DNA from 4 places in the Glutamicibacter mishrai genome. Region 1 is predicted to be linked to each of the others. Evidence: riboswitches for the same ligand, from Rfam matches in the RefSeq annotation. Region 1 holds a riboswitch; each other region holds the start of a gene.
The links. Region 1 has a riboswitch for thiamine pyrophosphate ahead of D3791_RS09800 (3-oxoacyl-ACP reductase). Riboswitches for the same ligand answer to the same signal wherever they lie in the genome.
Positions count from the first base shown of each region.

Region 2: another riboswitch for thiamine pyrophosphate. It lies ahead of thiC (phosphomethylpyrimidine synthase ThiC); the one in region 1 lies ahead of D3791_RS09800 (3-oxoacyl-ACP reductase).
Region 3: another riboswitch for thiamine pyrophosphate. It lies ahead of thiO (glycine oxidase ThiO); the one in region 1 lies ahead of D3791_RS09800 (3-oxoacyl-ACP reductase).
Region 4: another riboswitch for thiamine pyrophosphate. It lies ahead of D3791_RS04000 (ECF transporter S component); the one in region 1 lies ahead of D3791_RS09800 (3-oxoacyl-ACP reductase).

Region 1 is NZ_CP032549.1:2,070,942-2,075,146, forward strand. It holds gene D3791_RS09780 (bifunctional metallophosphatase/5'-nucleotidase) at 1-171, opposite strand, end outside; gene D3791_RS09785 (hypothetical protein) at 346-558, opposite strand; gene D3791_RS09790 (HNH endonuclease family protein) at 697-1,404, opposite strand; gene D3791_RS09795 (hypothetical protein) at 1,657-2,241, shown strand; TPP riboswitch at 2,264-2,357, shown strand; gene D3791_RS09800 (3-oxoacyl-ACP reductase) at 2,442-3,242, shown strand; gene D3791_RS09805 (LLM class flavin-dependent oxidoreductase) at 3,239-4,205, shown strand, end outside.
Region 2 is NZ_CP032549.1:687,148-691,352, reverse strand. It holds gene D3791_RS03325 (DEAD/DEAH box helicase) at 1-703, shown strand, start outside; gene thiC (phosphomethylpyrimidine synthase ThiC) at 818-2,560, opposite strand; TPP riboswitch at 2,556-2,665, opposite strand; tRNA gene D3791_RS03315 (tRNA-Thr) at 2,842-2,913, opposite strand; gene D3791_RS03310 (hypothetical protein) at 3,001-3,183, shown strand; tRNA gene D3791_RS03305 (tRNA-Thr) at 3,435-3,506, shown strand; tRNA gene D3791_RS03300 (tRNA-Met) at 3,554-3,627, shown strand; gene D3791_RS03295 (GTP pyrophosphokinase) at 3,750-4,205, opposite strand, start outside.
Region 3 is NZ_CP032549.1:489,186-493,390, forward strand. It holds gene D3791_RS02245 (thiazole synthase) at 1-692, opposite strand, end outside; gene thiS (sulfur carrier protein ThiS) at 695-940, opposite strand; gene thiO (glycine oxidase ThiO) at 937-2,061, opposite strand; TPP riboswitch at 2,059-2,163, opposite strand; gene D3791_RS02260 (GNAT family N-acetyltransferase) at 2,265-3,206, shown strand; gene D3791_RS02265 (mechanosensitive ion channel) at 3,295-4,205, opposite strand, start outside.
Region 4 is NZ_CP032549.1:839,421-843,625, forward strand. It holds gene D3791_RS03995 (ATP-binding cassette domain-containing protein) at 1-1,004, opposite strand, end outside; gene D3791_RS04000 (ECF transporter S component) at 1,001-1,621, opposite strand; TPP riboswitch at 1,686-1,809, opposite strand; gene D3791_RS04005 (DUF4235 domain-containing protein) at 1,883-2,134, shown strand; gene mnhG (monovalent cation/H(+) antiporter subunit G) at 2,202-2,606, opposite strand; gene D3791_RS04015 (MrpF/PhaF family protein) at 2,606-2,872, opposite strand; gene D3791_RS04020 (Na+/H+ antiporter subunit E) at 2,869-3,501, opposite strand; gene D3791_RS04025 (Na+/H+ antiporter subunit D) at 3,510-4,205, opposite strand, start outside.

The DNA of each region.
Region 1 (4,205 bases):
GTCGTTGATGCCAACCAGATCCAGGGTCACCGGATCTGCTGCTGCAGGGGAGGCGCTGTTGGTTGATTCCTCGGTGGGCGTTGCCTGGGCCATGGCGGTTCCGGTGGCTACCAGCGAGAGGGTAGCCAGGGAGGCGAGACTGAGTTTTCTCATCTGCCTGAATGCAGACATGGATACTCCTAAAAGTGACGAGTGTGACAAGACTTATGTCTATCGCATCTAGGTGAACCTGTCGATGCCTGCGGGTTAAATTGCTGTTTCAGGGCAACGAGAACTAGCGGTTAAATAGTCGAAGCAACGCATCAGCCTGTAGTTGATGCGTTGCTTCGAAAAATCGCCAGGAGGCTAGAGCTGTCGGTTCTTGCGTGTTTTGGCGGCGGTGACCGATGAGGCGCCAACGATGGCTCCGAGCATGAGCATGGCTGCGGCAATGAAGAAAATCGTGGACAGCACCCAGCAGGCCATGGCGGTATCCCGATGAGCTGTGTTCAGGGCAAACCCGAAGAGGCACACGCTGGTAAGCAACAGGAGAGCTCCCGACAACCGTGTCTTCATCATGTGGCCTTTGCAGCTGAGAATTTTGCCAACAGTCACTGAACATAATGGCTATTGGCTTGACTAATATCCATAGTGCCACAAATCCATCAATTTGACGATAGGCCTTAAGGGGGATCTTTTGCTGCGACTTTAGGCTGGCTACACGCAGTTTTTCAGGATTCGCTCGATGGCATCGTGCTCACCCTTGGTCATCCAAGCCCCGTACTTAGCTTTGACCTGAGTCTGGCGGGAGACATATTCGCAACGGAAGCGCTTGTTGGGCGGCAGCCATGAAGCGGCGTCCTTGTCACCCTTGGCCGCGTTGGTCGGGCCGTCCGAGGCCATGAGGTTCAGCGGGTCATTGGCGAACTCGAACCGGGCTTCTTTGTCCCAGTGCTGCGCTCCTTTTTGCCATGCATCCGACAGGGCGACGACGTGGTCAATCTGGACCGCGGTGCTGGTGCTCTGGCCTCGAACGAAGTTAATGGTGGTGTTCGTGTAGGGATCGTGAAAGGTTCCGCTGAGTACCACGCAGGGCCTGGAGGCGGATTTGTACTTCACGTCTTCCAGGTCGCGCGCCAGGATGTCATTGCGCGCATCGCAGCCATTGTGGTCCGGGTCTTTCCAGCCCTTGCTGAATTTTTCGCGTTCATAGCCGGTCTTCGGTGCGCGGCCCTTGACGTCGATTTTCGCGAGCAGCTCAAGCGAGTCGGTGTAGCTTGCGCGTTGCGCTGCGCCGTCATGGGTGGTGTCGGCCTGCGCGTCGGGAACGCGGTACTGCTCGATGGAATCGAGGGTTGAGCATCCCGTGAGGGCAAGGGATGAGGCGATGAGTGCAAATGAAATGGTGCGACGCAGCAGGCGCATGCGGTGGTACGACTCCTAGGGAAATGAAAGCTGGCAACGGGTATAAGCCCTTAATGAACTATATGGAGCAGGCCGGACCATTTAGTTGTGATGGCGCCGTGTTTTGGTGTGAGATGCGTGTGAACCGTCAGGAAGTGATATTTCAAGATTTCATAACGATTGTTATTCCTTGCCTTGACATGCATTGTTTAAGTCAGATTCCTAACATAAGGTCGATTGAAATAACTCATTCACCTCTGCATTGGAGCGCTCATGAAGCGGACTGCCCCGTTGGCCCTGGCTCTGCTTCTCGGGCTTTGCTCTTGCACCACTCCGGTCTCGCAATTGAAGCTTCCCGAAGAATCTGCCGAAGACCTGTCCTCGGGCGTCCTCGTGGAAGAAATCACCGAGGAAACTCATGAACCCATAGATGACATTGCCGGTTTGTACCCGCCGATGATCGCCTTTGCCGCGGCCAGCAGGGGAGAAACCTGGCTGCTTGGCTCATTGGAAGACCCGGGCGCCGAGTTTTTCGAGGAGAACGGCTTCAGCACCGGGGCGGGAACGATGAACACCTACCAACTGGATGATGCAGGTGAAATTCGGCCAGATCACATGATCGCCCCTACGGTGGCAGGGCAGAAGAATCTGCTCCAGTTCGCCTGCCAAGGAGTCGGATTCGTGCGCATCAAGGCTGTCAAAGATGACGCGGTGATCGCCGAGGACTCATTGCGTTGCGGGATCCCCGCCAACAAATTGAGCATGGAATTCACTGTTCCAGATGGCGGGGAGATCTGGATTGTCCAGGAACCGAGTGCCGATACGCGCGGGATCCATGAAGTAATGTTCTACAGCTAAGCCGTGCATGTGCTACTAATTGAGCAGTGACACGGGGTGCCGCACGGCGGCTGAGAAAACACCCGTTGAACCTGATCCAGTTAGTACTGGCGAAGGGAATGTCCTAGATTCGGCGTTTGCGTGCACTCTGAAGGGTTGAACCATTCGCGTCCTTGGCCAGGTTCCGTTCGCCCAAGACGCCGTCAAGGAGTTCAAGCACCATGAGCACGGATACCCACACATCAGCGCACCCGGCTGCCCTTCCACTCGAAGAGCAGATCATTCTGGTCACCGGCGGGGCGCGAGGACTCGGTGCGGCCATCAGCCGGGCCTTCCTGGCAGCGGGCGCGAAAGTCGCGATCAATTACCGCTCTTCGGCTCAGGCCGCTGAAGATCTCGTCGCGCTCTACCCGGACACCGCAGTTGCCATCCAAGCCGACGTCCGGGACCAGGACCAGCTCAAAGCGATGGCTGCTCAAGCCAAAGACCGCTTCGGGCGACCGGTCACGACCCTGGTGAACAATGCATTGGTGGATTTCTCCTTCAACGGCGACGCGCGTTCGACTGCGGAAGCGATCTCAGCAGCAGAACTGAGCGCCCAGTTTGCCGGTTCGGTGCTAGCTCCCGTGGCAGCCATCCAAGCAGTACTTCCGGGGATGCGTGAAGCCGGCTTTGGACGCATCATCAACATCGGCACCAATCTGTTCCAGCACCCCGTGGTTCCGTACCATGACTACACCGCCACCAAGGCGGCCCTCTTGTCCTTGACCCGTACCTTCGCCGATGACCTGGGCCCCGAAGGGATCAACGTCAACATGGTTTCCGGCGGACTTTTGCGCACCACGGACGCCTCCGCAGCGACGCCCGAAGCAGTATTTGACCTGATCGCCGCGGGAACACCATTGCGGCGGGTCACCTCGCCTGGAGAACTGGCTGATGCCGTGCTGTTCTTCGCCTCGCCGCTTTCCCGCGGGGTGACCGGCCAGAACCTCATCGTTGACGGCGGGCTGGTGAAAGGATGAGCCAGAAGAAACAAGTACACCTGAACTTGTTCCTTTATGGCGCCGGCCATCACCAAGCAGCCTGGCGCGCCGAGGACTCGGCCGCCGAGCAGCTTTCGGAAACGCAGTACTACATCAAGCTGGCGCAACTGGCCGAAAAGGGACTGCTCGACGCGGTGTTCTTCGCCGATGGGCAAGCGGTGTCAACCAGTGCCGCGCAGGCTGGCCCCACCTGGTTCTTCGAACCGGTGACACTGCTATCCGCCATCAGCCAATGCACCACGAACATCGGACTGGTGTGCACCATCTCTGCCAGCTTCTACTCGCCGTTCCATGCTGCTCGCATGCTAGGCAGCTTGCAGCATCTCTCGCAGGGGCGTGCCGGCATCAACGTGGTGACCAGCATGTGGGACACCGAGGCGCAGAACCATTCGCTACGCGAACTGCCCGCGCACGCGCAACGATATGCCAGGGCCGGTGAATTCATTGATGTTCTGCACAATCTCTGGGGTTCCTACCCTCAGCAAGCAGTCCGGATTGATCGGGCGGGGAACTTCACCGATGCATCCCTGCTCCAGGAAATCAATCACGAAGGGGAGCACTTTGCCGTGCGGGGCCCGTTGAATATGCCCAACTCCCCATATGGTGAACCGGTCCTCTTCCAAGCGGGATCCTCGCCCGCCGGACGTGAACTAGCCGCCGCCCATGCCGAAGCGATCTACTCGGTCGCGGCAGACCGCGGCATGGCGGGCGAATTCGCCCGCGATATTTCGCGACGCACCAAGGAGCAGCGAGGAACGGAGAACCGAGCCCTGATTATGCCGGGATTGGTTACCTACGTGGGGCGCACGCTGGAAGAAGCCCAAGCCAAACAACGCGCGCTCAATGAGTTGCTGCCCACCGAGGATGCGCTGCGCCAACTGGGCGTATTTTTGCAGCAGGACACCAGCTCGTGGCCATTGGACCAGCCCGTTCCGAAGCTGC
Region 2 (4,205 bases), 1.4 Mb from region 1:
CACCGATCGCATCGATCAGACCATCAGCGGCCAGGACCTGACCACCTTCCGTGAAATCGTCGAGAAGTTCGCCGCTGACCACGAAGACCTGGATCAGCTGGAAATCGCAGCTGCTTTGGCTCTGATGGCTCAGGGTGGCCGTCCATTGCTGATGACCGAACCAGTGGTTTCCCCTTCGAAGAAGGCCCGCATGGATCGCGACCGCCCAGAGCGCGGAGACCGCGGCGACCGTGGAGATCGCGGTCCTCGTGCCCGCAAGACTGCTGCTGCAGGCAACGCCATGTACCGTCTGGCCATCGGCCGCCGCAACCGCGTGCAGCCAGGCTCGATCGTTGGCGCTTTGGCTAACGAAGGCGGCTTCAACTCCTCGGAAATCGGCGGCATTGAAATCCGTTCGGACCACACCTTGGTTGAGTTGCCAGCAGAGCTGAGCAAGGACCAGTGGCGTGCACTGTCCAAGACCCGCATCGGCGGCGAGCTGATCAGCATGGAGCTTGACTCCGGTCGTAAGCCACGTGGCGATGACGAAGGCGACCGTGGTGGATTCCGCGGTGGACGCGGCGGGGACCGTGGTGGATTCCGCGGTGGTCGTGGCGGTGGCTTCAACGACCGCCGTGGTGGCGGCGAGAAGCGCTTCGGTGGTCGCGGTGGCAAGGATCGCTTCAGCGATTCGGGTCGCAGCGGTGGACGTCGCGACTACTAAGCCAGCGCTTCTGCAGCTCGCTAGATAGCACAGCACAACGCCCCTGGATCAAGCCGAAAGGCTTGGCCAGGGGCGTTGCCCGTTTAAACCGCAGGCAGCGCGGCTGAACCAGATCTACGAGGTGGTATTGCCTACCGGGATCTGGTCGCCGAGATACACCGTTCCTCCGCTGTTGATGAATTCCTTGCTCTTCGCAGCCATTCCCGCCACTGCGGCCTGTTCTTGAGCGGAGCCGTACTCGTCACGGATGTCCTGCGATATCCGCATGGAACAGAACTTCGGGCCGCACATGGAACAGAAGTGCGCAGTCTTGGCAGGTTCCGCCGGCAAGGTCTCATCATGGAATTCCTGCGCGGTCACCGGATCCAGGCTCAACGCGAATTGGTCATTCCAGCGGAACTCGAAACGCGCCTTGCTCAACGCATCATCTCGTGCGGTGGCCCCCGGATGGCCCTTGGCCAGGTCTGCGGCGTGGGCGGCGATCTTGTACGTGATGACACCGGTCTTCACATCATCGCGGTTAGGCAATCCCAGATGCTCCTTGGGCGTGACATAGCAGAGCATCGCGGTGCCGTAGCGGGCGATTTCCGTGGCCCCGATGGCGCTGGTGATGTGGTCATAACCAGGGGCTACATCGGTAACCAGGGGACCGAGCGTATAAAACGGAGCCCCATCGCACAGCTCCTGCTGGCGCTCCACATTCTCTCGGACCATGTGGAACGGAATATGCCCAGGACCCTCCACCATGACCTGCACGTCGTACTCCCAAGCACGCTTGGTCAATTCGGCCAAGGTATCCAGCTCTGCGAATTGGGCGGCGTCATTCGCATCGGCGATGGATCCTGGCCGCAACCCGTCACCCAAGGAGAAGGCGACATCGTACTGGGCGAAGATCTCGCACAGCTCATCAAAGTGGGTGTAGAGGAAGTTTTCTTGATGATGGGCCAGGCACCATCCAGCCATGATGGACCCGCCGCGCGAGACGATTCCGGTGACCCTGTTCGCGGTCAGTGGGACGTAGCGCAACAACACGCCGGCATGGATGGTCATGTAATCCACGCCTTGCTCGCACTGCTCGATGACGGTGTCGCGGAAAATCTCCCAGGTCAATGCGTTCGCTTCGCCATTGACCTTTTCGAGAGCCTGGTAAATCGGCACGGTGCCGATGGGCACTGGTGAATTCCTGATGATCCATTCGCGGGTGGTGTGGATGTCATCTCCAGTGGATAGATCCATAACCGTGTCAGCGCCCCATTTGGTGGCCCACTGCAATTTGGAAACTTCTTCTGCAATAGAGCTAGTCACCGCGGAGTTGCCGATGTTCGCATTGATTTTCACCAGGAACGCTTTGCCGATGATCATCGGTTCTGATTCTGGGTGATTGATATTGGCTGGGATGATCGCTCGTCCTGAGGCGAGCTCGCTGCGCACCAGCTCTACATCGCATTCCTCACGCAAGGCAACGTATCGCATTTCCGGGGTGATGATCCCGGCACGGGCGTAGTGCATTTGCGTCACGCTTGCCCCGTCAGAGGCCTTGAGCGGAGGAGCGGAGCGTCCAGCCCATTCTTCGCTTGCCGTGCCGCGGCGGACCGCTGAACGGCCATCATCATGCAGATTCCGTTCACGCCCCGAGTACCGTTGGACGTCACCACGTTCAAGAATCCAGGATTCTCGAAATGGCTTGAGCCCCTGTGTGGCTTCGCTTCCCGGGCCACTGGTGCGGTACACATGTAGTGGCTCGTTGGGCTGGCCATTGGGGGAGTCCGCAAGACTGATTTGCGTAACCGGAACGGAAATCCCATCAAATTCGCGGAACGCGAGAGAGTGGGCGGAATGCTGTTCAAATTGTTCCATTGAGAAACTCACTTCCTTCGCCGGCATTACCCGGACAGGTTCAACGGTCGCGGACGGCTGCAGTCCGATCTCAGCCCCTGCCATGGGGCTCCCGTGTGGTCGGAGATGACACTAGCATGAAAATTTCTGGTGGCGACAACCAGGGTCAACATCGTGACAGCGGAGCGATGAAGGGAACCGGGAAAGGAACGAAGAAAAATTGGTCGGATTCGGGCCAGGAATAAAGTCCGTGGAAAACGAAAAGAGAGACAATCTGGATTCAGATTGTCTCTCTTATTTCGAGCCCCCTGCCGGAATCGATCCGGCGACCTCGTTCTTACCAAGAACGCGCTCTACCACTGAGCTAAGGGGGCAACGAGTAAATACTCTACACAGGTTTTTGGCGTTTGCAAAATCCTGAACGAATTTGTAGCTGAGGTCACAAGACTCCTACTCAAGCCATGAATGATGGCTATATTCCAAGCATCATCCAGGCGTTCATGATGGTTGGAAAAATTGCCGACTTTCGGCGCTCGATTTCCGATCAGCCGGTGGCGGAAAACGGTGACAAGAGATCTATTGGCCAAGTGCATTGGATTTATCTTGCTGCCCTGTTAAGTGGCACCACCTCGCATGGGAACTAGAGGTTTCAGGCATCGATTCGCTTGGGGAATGGGCGGCAGATCCAGGTGGCCATTATTTGGGGTTTGACCACCAAATTCTGCTCAGTGAGCATCGTCACCAAAGCACTTTTGTGCCAAGGATCGTCCCGCGCGAACCGTGGGATTGAGGAGAGGTGTACCTGACTAGTAGTTATTCGAGATTCAAGCCGTCGTTCGACGGCAAGATGCCGATTTTTGTTTGCGCGAGAATCCGTGTAGAGTATTTACTCGTTGCCCCCTTAGCTCAGTGGTAGAGCGCGTTCTTGGTAAGAACGAGGTCGCCGGATCGATTCCGGCAGGGGGCTCTGAGTGAGAAGCCTTCTTGGCTTCTACTGGATTGCTTCTCACTTGTGGCGGCGTAGCTCAGCTGGTTAGAGCGCACGACTCATAATCGTGAGGTCCCGGGATCGAGTCCCGGCGCCGCTACAGATTTAGCCCCGGAATCCTGTTGGATTCCGGGGCTTTCTCGTCCCCGGAATTTCTGGAAAATGAAATGCCTCCGAGTGCATCAAATTTGCAGTCGGAGGCATTTCATCGTTTAACGTGGGCTACTCTGTCTCGCCCTGGTCCTTGCTCGTCGAGGCTTCTTTGGCGAGCATTAACAGACCTTGGATTACGTCTGAATCCACTTCTTGGCCCTCGGATTTTTCATCGTTGGCATCATGGCCATGAACTTCTGTGTGCAGTCGCTGCATCTGCATATCAAGCTTCGTAGCGACAGCCGCGGCGTCGGCGAGCTCTGTAGCCAAATGCGCCGGTACTTCACCGTCGTATTTGTAGAAAATCTTGTGCTCCAGGCTGGCCCAGAAATCCTGGGCGATCGTTCGGATCTGCAGCTCGACGACGACATTGACCGGCCCGTCGGAAAGGAAGACGGGGATTTCAACAATGGCGTGCACGCTCTTGTATCCGCTGGGCTTTGGGTTCTTTATATAGTCCTTGATCTGGATGACGCGGATGTCATTTTGCGCCGTCAAGGTATTGAGTACCTTGTAGATGTCTTT
Region 3 (4,205 bases), 1.6 Mb from region 1:
GCCGCCATCAGCGGGGCATTATGGGCACGGGTGACGGCGCTGGCCAAGAGGACCGCGTCGCAGCCTAGCTCCATGGCCAGCGCGGCATCCGAGGCAGTTCCCACGCCGGCATCGAGGACCACCGGCACATTGGCCCGGGAAACGATGGTGGAAATATTGTGCGGGTTCAAGATCCCCAGGCCGGAACCGATGGGCGCTCCGGCAGGCATGATCGCCGCGACCCCGGCATCCTGGAGCCGCTGTGCTAGCGCCGGGTCATCGTTGGTGTAAGCGAACACCTTGAAGCCCTCGGCGACCAGTTGCTCGGTGGCGGAATACAGCTCCAGCGGATCCGGCAGCAAGGTGTGCTCATCGGCGATGACTTCAAGCTTGATCCAGTCGGTTTCCAGGGCTTCGCGGGCCAGCTGCGCGGTCAATACGGCATCCCGAGCGGTGAAGCATCCGGCGGTGTTTGGCAGCGGGATCACGTTATTGCGCTGCAGCAGCTCGTAGACATTCCCCGCGCCGGCAGCGGAAAAGTGCCGAATGGCGACGGTGGTCAACTCGGTGCCCGAAACGGCCAGAGCGCTCTCCAGCGTCGCCAGGGATGTAGCCCCGCCGGTGCCCAGGATCAGTCTCGAAGACAGGGTGCGTCCAGCGACGACGAACGGGTCGGTGTCCGCATCGAGTCGGTTGACTTCTTGCGATTCCATCTTTAGCCTCCTTGGGCTGCGGTGACGAGTTCTACGCTGTGCCCGTCTTCAAGCACCTTGCTGTTCCAGCTGCTGCGAGGGACCACTGCGCCGTTGACGGCGGCGGCCACGCCGAGCTTGCTGCCGTCAACCGCTTTCGAATCGGCGTCCAGATCCTTGCCGATCTGCGAGCTGACAAATTCACGCAGGCTTGTCCCTGCTGAGAGCTGGACTTGCTGGGAGTTGAAGGTGATGTTGATCGTGGTCATCCGAGGTGCTCCAGTGCGAGAGTCGAGTGTTGGGTTGCAAATCGTTGGGGGTCAACGTCTTTCAGCATGGGATGCGTGGTGTTGTTTTCGGTGAGGTCCGCGGTCAGTTCGGAACCCAGCGGGCTCAGCAGCACTCCGTGCCGCGAATAGCCGGTGGAGAGCACCAATCCTGGGTCCAGTCGCCCGATCAGCGGGCGGTCATCGGCGGTGGCTGGTCTTGGCCGGGCGATCAATTCGTTCAATGTGCAGTCGCTGATTCCCGGCACGAGCCGGCGTGCATCGTCCAAGAGGGTGTGCATGGCGCCAACGTTGACCTCCGGGTTGCCGTCTTCCCTCACGCTGGCCCCCAGCACCAGGCTTCCGTCCTTGCGCGGGACGAGGTAGACGTTGCGCCGGTGGACAATGCCGCGCACAATGCGGCTGAGCATTGCGGGGCCCGCGGGACCTTGGATCCTGAGGATGTCGCCGTAAACCGGGCGCAGGGGAAGGTCTTTGAGGCCTTTGACGGTTCCGAGCGCGGTGGCGATGACGGTTTGGTCTGCTTCTAGCACCCGCCCCGTGGTGGTTCGCACGGCGCTGGTTCCTGCCTCGTCGGTGAGCAGTTCTTCGGCTTGCTCGCGGATCACGTGATTGGCAAAGTGCTTGAGCAGGATGCGCACCACGCTGCGAGGGTCGATCTGATGGTCCTCGGCGCACAGCACGCCTCCGGCGATGTTGCTGGCAAGGGCTGGTTCCAAGGATCTGGCCTGGCTCGGCAGGAGTTTTTCGGCAGCTAATCCCAGCGATGACTGCAGCGCGACGAGCTCGTGGAGGGCATCGCGGTCAGCGGGCTCCGCAGCGATGACCAGTGTGGAACTTTGCAGGTAGTCCGGGCGCTCCCCGGTGGATGCTTCGATGCGCTCAACGAACCGCGGATATCCGGCATTCGATGCGGCCAGCAGCTGGTGCAATGGGCCTTGGCCCCACACTGTTTCTGCTGCCGGTGCCAGCATTCCGGCTGCGGCGTAGCTGGCGCCTTGGCCGGGAGCTGGATCGATGATAGTGATGCTGTGGCCGCGCGAGCTGAGCTCGAAGGCGGTGGCGAGGCCGATGATTCCGGCGCCAACAATATTGACATGCACGGTGGCACGATTCCTTCCTACGGCGGCATGACCCGCATCAGGTGTAGCGGTCGGCTCAGTGCCCTCTCAGCCTGGTCGAGTCAGGCTCCCGCGGAGTAATTGCGATTATAAGCATGATGCAGCTCATAAAAGCGAACTGTTCTTGACTTAGTCCCGTCATCTTTTGTGATGTACTTACTGACATGGAGCAACAGGACTATCCCATGAATTTGTCGGCGGATTCCCCGCTGTTCCGCGAAGTCGTTGACCTGGAGCGGCATTTGCTCGATCCTTCGCTTCGCCACGATGGAGCGTGGCTGGAAGGCGTCCTGCATGAGCAGTTTTACGAAATTGGCGCGAGCGGACGGACCTTCGACAGGTCTGAAGCCATCACCCTGCTCGCGGCTGAAGATCCGGATGCTCCTGCACTGCATGTCGTGGATCCGTCGGCAGTCCGTCTGGCAGAGGATCTGGTCCAATTGCGCTGGGCCACTGATGGGTCCCGCCCCGCGATGCGCAGTTCCTTGTGGATTCGGGATGCGGGCCGATGGCAAATGTTCTTCCATCAAGGCACGCTCACGGCCCAACCTGTGCGTGATCCCGAGCGGGCAGGGAATGCGCCGTCGGCTGAGCCTGAAGATGTGTACACTGTCAGGAACCTGAAGTCCACCGACGCCGCCGCGGTGCATGAGGCTTTCATCTCGCACCCGGATATGGCGCGGCAGGGCGATGCCGATACCCCTGAGAAAGCGCGGGCTTACGTTGATTTTCTGCTGGGCAATGACCAGGTTCAATGCCCGCTGGCCATCACGATCAACGATCGTTTAGTGGGCTTGGTGTGCGGTACCGTGGATCGCTCGAATGCCAACGCGTGGATCTGGTATTGGATGCATCATGAATACCGTGGCCGGTCGCTGACCACCAGGGCCGTGGCGGCCTTGGTTGATCACCTTTACGACGAGCTGGGCTTGTTCCGGCTGGAGCTCGGCCTGCGGGCCAATAATCCTGGATCCCGGCACGTGGCTGAGAGCAATGGCTTCCTGCGCGAAGGAATAGAGCGTGGCAAGTTCCTTGTTGATGGCGAACGCATCGACGTCTACACCTATGCCCGCCTGAGAACAGATCCGCCAGCGAACGTGCAGCCCTTGCCGCTCAAGCGCGCGTAGCGATTTGCTTTGAACGCAAAATAGCCGCGGAATCCGTGGTGGATTCCGCGACTATTTTTGTGTCCCTTTTAGGTTCTGTTCGGGATGGTTAGATACCTGGCGACGTTGGCGGTGCTGGCGGTGCCGAATCCGGACCGTTGGAGCTCAGCTTGTCGGTATCGATCTTGTTGAGGGTACGAGCGGCTGCCTCGCGACCACCAAGGCCGAATGCGAGAGCGGCTGCAAGAGCTGCACCGATGACAATTGCGCCGAAGGCCATGTTGATGATCGAGTCAGCGATTCCCATGTACTTCAGGCCCATTGCCACGAACAGTGCAATGGCGGTGTAGCGGATGATCTTCGACGCGGTGGTGTCACCCATGAACTTGCCGATGACGTTAGCCACGACGAAGCCAGCGGCAACGATTGCCGCACCGAAGAGGATCTTGCCGCCCAGTTCCAGAATCTCGTTCAGGATGTTGGTGATTGCCGGGAAGTTCAGCATCTGGGCTGCCATCACACCGAAGAACAGTACGATTGCGATCTTCACGATGCCGGCGATGATGCCCGATGCACTCTTGCCTTCTGGGACAACGCCCCAGCCAGCAACGACGCGGTCAGTGCCGACACCCTGCAAGGTGGACTCCAACAACTGGCCAACAAACTTTGCGATCAGGAAGCCAACTGCCAGAAGGACCAGGGCCATGATGACCTGTGGGATGGCAGTGAAGACCAGCTGCAGCATTTGCTCGGCAGGCTGCGAAATCGCGGCGATGCCCAAGACCTGCAGAGCAGAGATTGCGACGACCAGCAGGATCAGGGCGAAGACGATGTTCGCGATGATGTCAACGATCTTTGCTTGGGTTTCGCGAGACTGAATCTCATCTACTGGCTCGTCGCCTGGGGTCAGCTTGCGGACAATGCCGCTGAAGTCGACCGTTCCCAGACCAGTGGTCAGCAGCTGTCGAACAATGTTGGCGATGACGTAGCCGATAAAGAAGATAAAGCCGGCGCCGATGA
Region 4 (4,205 bases), 1.2 Mb from region 1:
TGGCCTGCTGCCGGTTGAAGCAGCCCGCCCAAGGTCAGGGCCAGGGTTGATTTTCCGGCACCGTTCTCTCCCCGGATCACCGTGGCGGTGCCAGCACGCACCGACAGGTCCACGGCTTGGGTCCGCGGCGCGTCGTCGGTGCGGGCGCTGACCAGCTGGTCTGCTTCCAACAGCAGCTCGCCCGGTGCGATAGCAGCGGTTGGCACCTGCGGCAGATAATTCGGCACCCATAATCCGGCCGCCGACAATTCAGCGCGCAGTTCTTCATCATCGATCAGGCGCTGCGGATCCAGGTCGTGGGCCACGCCTCCGCCTGGTTCCAGCACGATGACCCGGTCCATATGCCTGGCCCAGGCATCCAGCCGGTGTTCAACCACCAGCAGCGTCGCGCCAGAGACCTCGGCCGCGTTCAACACCGCGTCGCGCAAGGGCCCGATGCCCTCGGGGTCGACGTTGGCGGTGGGTTCATCCAGCAGCATCAATCCCGGCTGCATGGCCAGGATCCCGGCAAGGGCCAGGCGCTGCTTCTGCCCGCCGGAAAGCTCCTGCGTGCGATGATCCAAGGGCAGCATGCCCAAGCCGACCGCGTCGAGCGCTTCGGGAATGCGCTGGCGGATGATCACCGGATCCACCGCCAGGTTCTCGGCACCGAAGGCCACATCGTCGGCCACCCGGCTTTGCACCACCTGGGTTTCCGGATCCTGCTGCATCAGGCCGACCGGATGCTCCCGGGCGAAGGCATCGGACCCGTCGATCAGCAGCAGTCCGGTGGACTGCTCGGAGTCATCGGCTTCCAGCAAGCCTGCCAGGGCATGCAGCAAGGTCGATTTGCCGGCCCCCGAGGGGCCGACCAGCAGGACTTTCTGGCCCGCGGGGATGTCCAGATCCAGAGAAGCGATGGCTGGCTTCTCGCGTTCGGCGTGGTGCCAGCCGAAACTTCGGGCAATGATCTCGGTGCCCCGGCGGGTGTCAGCGGTGGCACCGGTATTGGCCACCGAACTCATTTTGCGGCCAGTTTTCCGGTTTCCAGGTGAGCACGGCGGCTGGCCAGGGCGCTCAGTGCGCCGGTCTTCGCCAGGCCGCGAGTGGCCAGCCATGAGAGCAGGCCGGCAACAACCAGGCCGGAGACGCCGGTGGCAACCACATGGAAGAGCTTCAGCGCCGGGGTGTATTCAACGTAGTACGCCAAGATGTAGGCCTCGGACACACCGGCGAACAATCCGGAGAACAGGCCAGCGAGCAGTGCAACACCCAGGTTCCACTTGCGGTAGCGGAACGCCGCGAAGACCAGCTCCGCGCCCAGGCCCTGGACCAGTCCGGAGATCAGCACGGTGAGCCCGTAGTGCGATCCGAGCAGCGCTTCGATGACCGCGGCCAGCAGTTCGCAGTACAACGCGGCACCGGGCTTGCGGATGATCAGCGCGCCGAGCACTGCAGGGAACAGCCAGACACCGGTCAGCAGTGCGGCTGCTGGCGGGAATGCTGCGAACGCCAGGGAGAACAGCCCGTAGCCTGCACTCCAGGCCCAGAAGATGACGCCGGAGGCAACGGCGATCACCGATGCGGTGACGATGTCGACGACGCGCCAGCCGTTGCGTTGCTTTGCTGCTGCTTGATTCATTGATGGTCCTCCTGTATCAAGGAGGGGAGATGTACGGGCTGAAGGCGCACTGCGCCCACGTCCGCATCCGAGATGCTCGACTTCCTTCGCCGGTACTAGCCGGAGCAGGTTCGAGGGTCTGCGATCTATCGCACTCTCAGCGTCTTGCGACTCCAGTTTCGAAGTCTGACGCTCCCCTGTCGGAAAATTACTGCCCACCTACCATACCGCAGGTATGCTGGGCAGAGGAACGATAAGTCACGACGTTGAAGCGAGGGCAAAATGAATACAGTGCAGAAACTTGCCACCACGGGTATTTCCATCGGCGCCGGTTTTGTCGGCAGCAAGCTGGTTGATCAGCTGTGGAAGGGTTTTACCGGAAACAAGGCTCCCCGCAAGGGCAGCGAAGAAGCGGCTGAGGCCTCGTTGCGCCAGGCTCTCGGATTTGCGATCTTCTCATCCATTGTGGCCGCCACCATCCAGGTGCTGGCAGACCGTGGCACCAACAAGGTCGTCGCGCGTTTCAGCAAGTAGTACTCGTCAAAGGCGGCGTCCCACCATGGGTGGGACGCCGCCTTTGTGCTTTCTAGACTTGTGCTTTCTAGTCTTCGGTTTTCTCCGCTTGCTTCGACGAGACGTCGGTGGCGCCGGTGGCCGGAGTGCCGCTGACCTTGTCGACGATCTGCTTGAGCTCATCGGCGTAGAGCGAGTCCTTGGCCGCGTGCTTCGTGCGGTAGCCCGAACGGCCGATCATGTGGGCCGATACCGGAGCGGTCAACAGCTGCATGCCCCAAGCCAGGAGAAGCAGCGGCACCACAGCCCAGCTGCGCAGGTGGATCGCGAGCCCGGCGAAGATCAGCAGGAATCCGAGGACCTGCGGCTTTGTGGCCGCGTGCATGCGGGTGAGCATATCGGGGAAGGTGAGCAGGCCGATCCCGGCGATCAGCGACATCAGGCAGCCCAGGATCAGCAGCACCGCGACGAGGATATCCAAGAACATCTCCATCAGGCATTCCTCTGATCGGAAACGTAGCGCGAGACGGTGACCGAGCCGATGAAGCCCAGGGTGCAGGCGGCGATGACGAACAGCAGGTAGTCCGTGTGCCGGTTGTAGACCATCTCAAGGCACAGGGCCACAGAGATGATCAGCAGCATCACGTCCAGGGCCAGCACGCGATCCAGGATCGAGGGGCCCTTGGCTACGCGGATGACACAGGCAAGGGTGGCCAGGCCGAGCATGATGCCGCAGATCCACATCACGATTTCCATCATTTCTTGCCCCTCATTCGCATCAGGTTGGGTCCGCATTCGTGCTTGATCGCGTCGAATTCATCGCGGCTGCCGATCGCCATGATCATCCGGCGTTCGATATCCCGCACCGCTTCGCGAGCGCGGTCCATATCCTGCTGGGATTCGATGTTGATGTAGTGCAGGTACAAGGTGGAGGAGCTGCGATCCACGTCAATGACGAAGGACCCCGGGATCAAGGTCAGCACATGGCCGACCGTGGTCACGATCAGGTCCGAGTCGGTACGCAACGGAACCGCGATCACGCCGCTGCGAGTCTTTTTCCCGCGGAAGACCGCCAGCTTGGCCACTTCGAAGCTGGCCACGAACACCTGGCCGACAAACCAGAAGAACAGCTGCAGGCAGTACCAGGCGTTCATGCGTCCCGAGAGCACCACCGGAGGCAGCGGGAAGAGCGTGACGATCAGCAGCGAGATGATCGCGCCGAAGATCAGGTTCGCCGGCGAGAAGTCCTGCCACAGAGCGCACCACACAAAAAGCAGCAGGGCCAGCAGCGGCCATTCCTGCTTGAGTGTCGCCCGGTGGCGCACGCCAGAGGTATCCAGCGCGTCATCAATACGCTGGTCGCGAGGTTTCAAATTCTTAGTCGGCATCGTCCCTCCTATCCAAGTGGCAAGATCGCGGTGATGTAGGCTTCACGGGCGATCAGCTCCGCGGCGACTCGTTCACAGAACTCGAAGATCGGCCCGGCAAAAATGGTCAGCGCAATGCCTGCGGCAACCAGCGATCCGGTGGCGTAGCGCATGCCCCACGGCAAGGACTTCGCTTCCAATTCCTTCGCGAGCTTCATGCCTAGGGAAGGGTTCTGCGCCCCTCCGGCAACGGTTTCGGCCGCGACCGCAGCCGCTTCGTCCACCAGTTCCTGGTTGGGCACCTCGGCATCAGCGGCCCGACGCCAGAAGATGCGGGCCCACACGCGGATGATCGCCAGCAGGGTCAGCAGGCTGGTTAGCAATCCGGCGCCCACCACAGCCCAGGTCAGCGGGTCGGCATCCTGCACTGCGGCATGGAGCAAGCCGAACTTGCCGAGGAATCCGGAGAACGGGGGGATGCCGCCGAGGTTGATCGCAGGGATGAAGAAGAGCAGCGACAGGGCCGGGGAAAGCTTGGCCAGCGAGCCGAGCTTGGTGACATTCGAGCTTCCGGCACGGCGTTCGATCAATCCGGCCACCATGAACAGCGAGGTCTGCACGATGATGTGGTGCCCGACGTAGTAGATGGTCGCGGCGATGGCCAGCGGTCCCCCGACGGCCACACCGAAGATCAGGTAGCCGATGTGGCTGGTCAGGGTGAAGGA